One region of the Acetivibrio sp. genome, then DNA from elsewhere that is predicted to be linked to it. Evidence: a T-box and tRNA genes for the amino acid it is inferred to sense, from the RefSeq annotation. Region 1 holds a T-box; the other holds one or more tRNA genes.
What was found. A T-box is a leader RNA that pairs with one kind of tRNA and senses whether it is charged. The one in region 1 lies ahead of tyrS (tyrosine--tRNA ligase), so its partner is inferred to be a tRNA-Tyr.
Positions count from the first base shown of each region.

Region 2: it has a tRNA-Tyr gene. The T-box ahead of tyrS (tyrosine--tRNA ligase) is inferred to sense a tRNA for this amino acid. The anticodon was not compared.

Region 1 is NZ_DAORXT010000011.1:17,762-21,863, reverse strand. Features, by position in the region: gene nifU (Fe-S cluster assembly scaffold protein NifU) at 1-441, shown strand, start outside; gene mnmA (tRNA 2-thiouridine(34) synthase MnmA) at 460-1,539, shown strand; T-box leader at 1,621-1,850, shown strand; gene tyrS (tyrosine--tRNA ligase) at 1,948-3,171, shown strand; gene PLH43_RS02840 (histidinol-phosphatase HisJ family protein) at 3,249-4,049, opposite strand.
Region 2 is NZ_DAORXT010000001.1:82,425-86,526, reverse strand. Features, by position in the region: gene PLH43_RS00390 (hypothetical protein) at 1-274, shown strand, start outside; gene murD (UDP-N-acetylmuramoyl-L-alanine--D-glutamate ligase) at 369-1,769, shown strand; tRNA gene PLH43_RS00380 (tRNA-Tyr) at 1,840-1,924, opposite strand; tRNA gene PLH43_RS00375 (tRNA-Phe) at 1,953-2,028, opposite strand; tRNA gene PLH43_RS00370 (tRNA-Ile) at 2,043-2,119, opposite strand; gene holA (DNA polymerase III subunit delta) at 2,343-3,356, shown strand; gene rpsT (30S ribosomal protein S20) at 3,443-3,709, opposite strand; gene gpr (GPR endopeptidase) at 3,941-4,102, shown strand, end outside.

The DNA.
Region 1 (4,102 bases):
AGTGAAAAGGTTATGGATCATTTTATGAATCCCAGAAATGTGGGAGAAATTGAAAACGCAGACGGTGTCGGCGAAGTTGGCAACCCAAAATGCGGAGATATAATGAAAATGTATCTCAAGATTGAAAACAACGTAATAGTGGATGCAAAGTTTAAAACCTTTGGCTGTGGAGCCGCAGTAGCCACAAGCAGTATGGCAACCGAGCTTGTTGTGGGAAAAACCGTTGACGAAGCTCTCCAGATAACCAACAAAGCTGTGGCTGATGCTTTAGACGGGCTTCCTCCGGCTAAAATGCACTGTTCAAACCTGGCAGAAGAAGCTATCCGTGCTGCAATTGACGATTACAGGCGCAAAAACGGACTTTTGCCCGAAGGCAGTGAAAATAATGCTTGTGGAAGAAGATGTGATGACATACACCATCATTTTGAAGACGAAGATTAAGGGTGGATTATAACTGCAATGAGTAAGAAAAAGGTTATGGTAGGCATGAGCGGCGGCGTTGACAGTTCTGTAGCTGCCGCCATACTTTTGGAACAGGGATATGAAGTTATTGGTGCTACAATGCAAATTTGGCCTGATGTGAACGAAGAAACAAAACTTGTCGAAGGCGGATGTTGTTCGCTTTCTGCCGTTGATGATGCCAGAAGTGTTGCCAACAAGCTTGGCATACCCTATTATGTTTTAAATTTTAAAGACATTTTTGAAAAAAGTGTTATAGATTACTTTAAAGATGAATACCTAAAGGGCAGGACTCCGAATCCTTGCATTGCGTGCAACAGGTTTGTGAAGTTTGAATCAATGCTAAATAAAGCCCTTTCCATGGGCATTGACTATATTGCGACAGGGCATTATGCAATTATAACCTATGATGAGGATAAAAAAAGATATCTTCTTAAGAAATCGGTTACCCAGCAGAAGGATCAGACTTATGCCCTTTACAATATTACGCAGGAACAGCTTAGCCATGTTCTTATGCCCATCGGCAATTTCACCAAGGATAAAGTCAGGGAAAAGGCAAAGGAATTGGGGCTCTATGTTGCATCAAAGCCTGACAGTCAGGAAATTTGCTTTGTAAGTGACAACGACTATGGAAAGTTTATAGAAGAAAATACCGACAAAGAGATTAAACCCGGCTATTTTGTCGATACAAAGGGAAACATATTAGGAAAGCACAAAGGTATAATTCATTATACCGTAGGGCAAAGAAAAGGGCTTGGAATTGCCCTGGGAAAACCCATGTATGTGGTAAGACTTGACGTAGAAAACAATAACGTTGTGCTGGGAGAAGAAGACGAAGTATACTCAAATGAGCTTACAGCCTATGACCTGAACTTTATTTCAATAGACAAACTGGAAGAGCCAATGAAAGTCAAAGCCAAGATAAGATACTCTGCCAAAGAGGCGGATGCGGTTGTTTATCCTATTGAAGACGGCAATGTCAAGGTGGTGTTTGACAATCCCCAAAGAGCTATTACTCCAGGGCAGTCGGTGGTCTTCTATGATGGCGATATAGTTGTCGGCGGAGGAACAATACTGTAGCCAAACGGTAAAATATTATTTAAATCTATTGTAAACGCAAAATTTGTGTGTTAAAATATTTCAAAGGCAAAAATGAAACGTAAAAAAGCAATGATGGAGAAGCAGTAGCCGTTCATGGTGACAATTAGAGAGAAGTCCGGAAGGTGAAAGGGCTTTTGAACATGAATGGGCGAATTACACTTCGGAGTTTCGTACATGAAGAGTTTTCATGTATGACGGGAGTCAACCGTTATATTGGCAGTAATTAATGAGGTATATATTTTAATATATACAAATTAAGGTGGTACCACGGGAGCTTTCTCGTCCTTAAGCAGGGCGACAAAGCTTTTTTTATTTAGTTGAAAATTTATTTAATAATATTTTAAACATTGTTAGTTATAGAAGCACTAATTTTTAGGAGGTATTTATATGTCCGTATTTGAGACTTTGAAAGAAAGGGGATTTATTGCTCAGCTTACCCATGAAGAAACTATAAAAGAGCTTCTTGAAAAGGAAAAGGTTACATTTTATATCGGATTTGACCCAACGGCGGACAGTCTTCATGTAGGACATTTCCTGCAAATGATGGTTATGGCTCACATGCAAAAAGCCGGGCACAGACCTATAGCACTTGTTGGCGGCGGTACTGCAATGGTCGGCGACCCCACAGGAAAAACCGATATGAGAAGGATGATGACACGGGAGGAAATCAAGCATAACGCCGATTGCTTTAAAAAGCAGCTTTCCAAATTCATTGAATTTGGTGAGGGAAAGGCTGTAATGGTTGATAACGGAGATTGGCTGCTGGATTTGAATTATGTCAATTTCTTAAGGGATATAGGAGTTCACTTCTCCGTCAATCGAATGCTTACGGCAGAGTGTTTTAAAACCAGACTGGAGAAAGGTCTTTCCTTTATCGAGTTCAACTACATGCTAATGCAAAGCTATGATTTTCTAAAGCTCTACAAGGAATACGGCTGTATTATGCAGCTTGGCGGTGATGACCAGTGGTCAAACATCCTTGGAGGAATAGACCTTATAAGAAGGAAAGAAGGAAAAGAAGTCTACGGCATGACCTTTACGCTTCTTACCACCAGTGAAGGCAAAAAAATGGGTAAGACGGAAAAAGGCGCATTATGGCTGGATGCCAACAAGACTTCCCCTTATGAGTTCTATCAGTACTGGAGAAATATACATGACTTAGACGTGATAAAATGCTTAAAACTCCTGACATTTGTTCCCATGGAAGAAATTAGGGAGTATGAAAAACTGAAAGACCAGGAAATAAACATTGCTAAAAAACGTCTGGCTTTTGAGGTTACAAAGCTTATTCACGGTGAAGAAGAAGCCTTGAATGCTCAAAAAACAGCTGAAGCGCTTTTCGAAAAGGGTGCAGTTTCCGACAATATGCCTACCACCGAAATAGCCTCAAGTGAGTTTTCGGACGGTATTAACATAATTGACCTGCTTTTAAAGACAAAGCTGATTCCTTCAAAGACTGAAGGCCGCAGACTTATCGAACAAGGCGGAATTTCCATAAACGATAATAAAGTCGAAGGTTTTGACAAAGTGGTAACTGTTGATGACTTTAATAACGGTGAATTAATCGTTAAAAAGGGCAAAAAGACATACCACAGGGTAAAACTTGTATAAATTAGGCTAAAGCTATAAAGCAATCAAGTTCATACTAAAAGCAAAGCGTAGGGGGTAATTTTATACCCCCTTTATTGCTAAATTATCGGTGTAAATACCGGTTTTCTGTTTTCGAAATGTGCCATGTATTTAAAACCTGCTTTCTTAAAAAGCTCTTTTACATAGTCAAATTTATAACCTATATACTCAGGGGTATGGGCATCGGAGCTTGTACAAATTATTTCTCCCTTTAGCTCTCTGTACCTTTTTATAATTTCATAATCCGGCATTGGCGAATCGAGATTGTATCTAAAGCCTGAGGTATTTACTTCCAAACCTTTGCCTTTTAAAACAAGGGCCTTGAGTATGGCATCAATTCTGTCTTTAAAGTCGCTCAATTTTAATGTCTTGTCATCATAACATCCATACCTCCTGATGAGATCAATATGTCCCAGGATATCAAAATTATCAAAAAGGTCTATACACCGAATAACTTCTTCCAAATACCTCAAATAGGCTTCGTCCCTTGATTTGTTCCTGCAAAAGTCCCCGTTGTGTAGGTCCGTTTTGTCAACAATATGAATTGAGCCGATTACCACATCAAAATCATATTTATTTACAATATCATTGGACTCTTCTATCACATGGGGTTGAATACCTACTTCAATGCCTTTGAAAACTTTGATTTTATCGGAAAAATCGCTTTTTAGCCTGTCCATGGACTCGGAATATTTATCGAAATCAATCGTAAATACGTCGTCATAATCAGGATAGTCTATATCCAGATGGTCCGTAAACGAAATACCTTGAAGCCCCAATTTTATAGCGGTATTGATTGCGATTTCAGGATCCATGTTGCTGTCTCCCGAAAAGTTGCTGTGAATATGACAATCATACATTGTATTTACCTCCAAATTAATTTCGAAGTAAGAAGCTTATAATTATTTATAGA
Region 2 (4,102 bases), on a different contig from region 1:
TACTCCGGAAATATTTGAGGAAATATTATACAAAGATGAAATGGTGGGAACGTTTTTGTATATGATATGCCGTGAAAATATCATTCTTTACGACAAATACGGTACTTTTATGTCAATAAGAGAAAGAATGATAAACAGCAAGATAAAAAGCGAAGAGGTTTTTTTAAGACAGTGTATAGAGTTTTCCAAAAAAATCGGCTCTGAAAAGTGGGTAAGAAAATTCGACAAGACATTAATGCATTATATGTACCGCAATAATCGAAAAAGAACGTAGTAAACGGCGTTTTATATATAAAAAATTTTTATCTATAATCTTATATGGGTTTTTACCATATAATATACTTGAAATAAAAAATGGAGGAAATATTTTGAATAGCAAATTAAATGACTTCAAAAGCAAAATAAAAAATAAAAAAGTTGCCGTGTTGGGTATAGGAATCAGCCATACTCCGTTAATTTCTTATTTGTACAATCTCGGTGCGGATATCACAGCCTTTGACAAGTCGGACAAAACAAAACTGGAGCCTCTATTGGAACAATTTAAGGGCATGGATATTAAATATAGTTTGGGTGAAGGATATCTTGACAATTTAAAAGGTTTTGACATACTGTTCAGAACTCCGGGAATGAGGTATGATATTCCCCAGATTCTGGCTGCAAAGGAGGAGGGGACTGTGGTGACCTCCGAGATGGAAGTCTTTTTTGAGCTTTGTCCAGCGCAGATTTTTGCCGTAACGGGCAGCGACGGAAAGACCACAACCACCACGCTTATCTACAATATGCTAAAGGAGCAGGGCTATAATTGCTGGCTGGGGGGAAATATAGGAATACCTTTATTAAGTAAGATTGATGAAATAAAGGATACGGACAAAGTTGTACTGGAGCTTAGCAGTTTTCAGCTGCATACCATGACTAAAAGTCCCCATGTGGCGGTTGTTACAAATGTTTCACCCAACCACTTGGATGTACATAAATCCATGGATGAATACGTATTTGCCAAAAAGAATGTTTTTATACACCAGTCGCCAAAAGATAAGCTGGTACTTAATTTTGACAATGACATTACCCGCGAATTTGCAGATGAGGCAAAAGGAAATGTGGTTTATTTCAGCAGAAAAAGCAATCTTGAAAAGGGCGCAATATTAAAGGACGATATGCTTGTTTTTAAAGACGGCGAATCGGTAACTGAGATTGTTAGGACTAATGAGATTATTATTCCGGGAGTGCATAACATAGAGAATTTCCTTGCGGCAACTGCTGCTGTAATAGATTATGTCGACAAAGACGTTATAAAAAAGGTTGCAACGACCTTTACCGGGGTTGAGCACAGGATTGAGCTTGTAAGGGATATTGGCGGTGTAAAATTCTACAATGACTCCATAGCAAGCAGTCCCACGAGAACGATTGCTGGGTTGAACTCCTTTAAGGACAAAGTAATTTTAATATCCGGCGGCTATGACAAAAAAATACCTTATGACGCCTTAGGACCGGTAATTGCAGAAAAGGTAAAGTGCCTTGTCTTGATTGGGCAGACAGCTCCTAAAATAGAAAAGGCATTGAAGGATGAGACGGAAAGGTCGGGAAAAGGCGCCGATATTCCGGTTTTAAAGTGCAGTTCGCTTGAAGATGCAGTTCAAGCTGCTTATAGTTTTGCCTCCTCTGAGGATACAATAATTTTGTCCCCGGCAAGTGCCAGCTTTGATATGTTTAAAAGCTTTGAGGAGAGAGGCAGGAAGTTTAAAGAGATTGTTAATTCCATCAAGGCCTGACGAGAATGAATTAGTGGCAAAAACGTGGATAAATATAAGAAACGGTTAGAGTTTAAACTCTAACCGTTTTTGGTGGAGGGAGATGGATTCGAACCATCGAAGTCAGTGACAACAGATTTACAGTCTGCCCCCTTTGGCCTCTCGGGAATCCCTCCATGTATAATATTAAGTTAATGAATATTGTGGTGCCCAGAGCCGGAATCGAACCAGCGACACGAGGATTTTCAGTCCTCTGCTCTACCAACTGAGCTATCTGGGCAAAACACTTATTGTTGGTGGGCCTTCAGGGACTCGAACCCCGGACCAACCGGTTATGAGCCGGTTGCTCTAACCAACTGAGCTAAAGGCCCGTGTAAAACTATATTCCACAAAATGCAATGAATTTCACATTTTTCACAGCCTTTTGTGACGGCAATGAATAGTATAATTGAAATTCGGATATAAGTCAAGAGAATTTTTGCGAAAATATTGCGAAAATAATAATTTTTCAAATTTGAGCCGGGCTTGAACAAATACTTCGGAAAATATATAATCTATGTTGTTGGTGAAATTCAAAGACTTTGGGAGAGTAAAATGAGTATAGACAAATTAAAGCTGGAAATAAAAAACGAAAGCTTAAACAAGCTATATCTTTTCTACGGTGAGGAAGAATACCTGAAGAAATTCTACCTGGGCAAAATAGAAGAGATTATTCTAAGAGATGACACAACAGGCCTAAATAAAGTAGTAATAGAGGGAAGAACTGAGGCTTCAAAGATTATTGAAGCCTGTGAGACGATGCCGTTTTTTGCCGAAAAGAAACTGGTTGTTGTTAAAAAGTCGGAATTATTTAGCTCAAAAAAGTCAAAAACCTCAAAGGATAGCAAAAAGGATGAATTGATTGAATACTTGCAGAGTATGCCCAATTATACCTGCCTTGTTTTTTATGAGGAGGATATAGATAAAAGACTTAAAATTACAGGTGCTATAAAGAAACATGGAATGATGGTGGAATTTCCTTTTCAAAAGCCGCCCGAACTTGTAAAGTGGGCTGTTAGGGTTTTTAAGTCCTACGACAAGGAGATTGATGCGAGTACGGCGTCATACTTTATAGATATATGTGAGGAAGGTATGACTGAAATACTGAACGAAATAAACAAGGTTGTTCTTTATTTGGGTGAAAGGCCTAAAGTTAATGTTGATGATATAAAAAAGGTTTGCACGAAATCTATAAAAAGCAGAATATTCGATTTGATTGATGCTATAGCGGAAAGAAAGCTTGATTTGGCTTTGAAGCTCCTTAATGACATGATTATTTTAAAAGAACCCATGCCCAAGGTTTTATTTATGATAGCAAAGCAACTAAAACAGTTATTGGAATTGAAACTTTTGCGCAGCAAAGGTATGGATGGGAAAGAGGCGTGTTCAAAAATGGGCGTAAATCCCTATGCCGTCAATAAAATGATTCGCCAGTCCGACTGTTTTTCCTTGGATAAACTTAAAAAGGCAGTACAGGAAGCCCTTGAGCTGGATCTTTCAATAAAGACGGGTAAGATAAACGACAGAACAGCTGTTGAAATACTAATTTGCAATTTGGCGGCTGAATAAAAAGACACATAAAAAAGCTCCGGGAAAAGAACCCGTGAGCTTTTGAAATCAGGATTTAAGCAAAAAACGTACTATCCAGTACGTTTTTATTGTTTAGCGGCAGCGTTTAATGCCTTGGCAAGCTTTGATTTTCTTCTCGCAGCGGTGTTTTTATGAATAACGTTCTTTGCTGCTGCTTTATCTATGGTCTTTATTGCAATTTTAAGAGCTTCTGCAGCGTTTGAATCATTGCTTGCAATAGCTTGTTTGCATTTCTTTATATTAGTTTTAAGTACTGATTTTCTAATACTGTTTGTAAGAGTCTTTCTCTTTGAAACACGTACTCTTTTGATAGCAGACTTAATATTTGGCAACCTCTTCACCTCCTGCGAGTTATTCAACAGAGAGTATTTTAACACGATATAAATCAAAATGCAAGGGCAAATTCGCATTTTTTGCATAAATATTGACATGGAGACAAAAAGTTTTGTTGTGCCTAAGGTCAAAATACAGGTATTTATTATTAGCTGTTGAGGAAAAATAAAGCTTATCTGAGATAATCGAAATTATTTCATTTGGAAAAACAGGTAAGGGAGGATTATGGAGTGAAAAAGAGTATAAGAACAGACCTTGTGTTGGAAGCTCACGAACTGCTGAAAGAAAACGAGTTTGAAAATCAAAGAAGGGATCCGCCGGGGGTTGACATCGAAAATGACGGTACGGAGGATATAAAGATAACCCGGGTGAGAGTAACATCTCCTACTGGT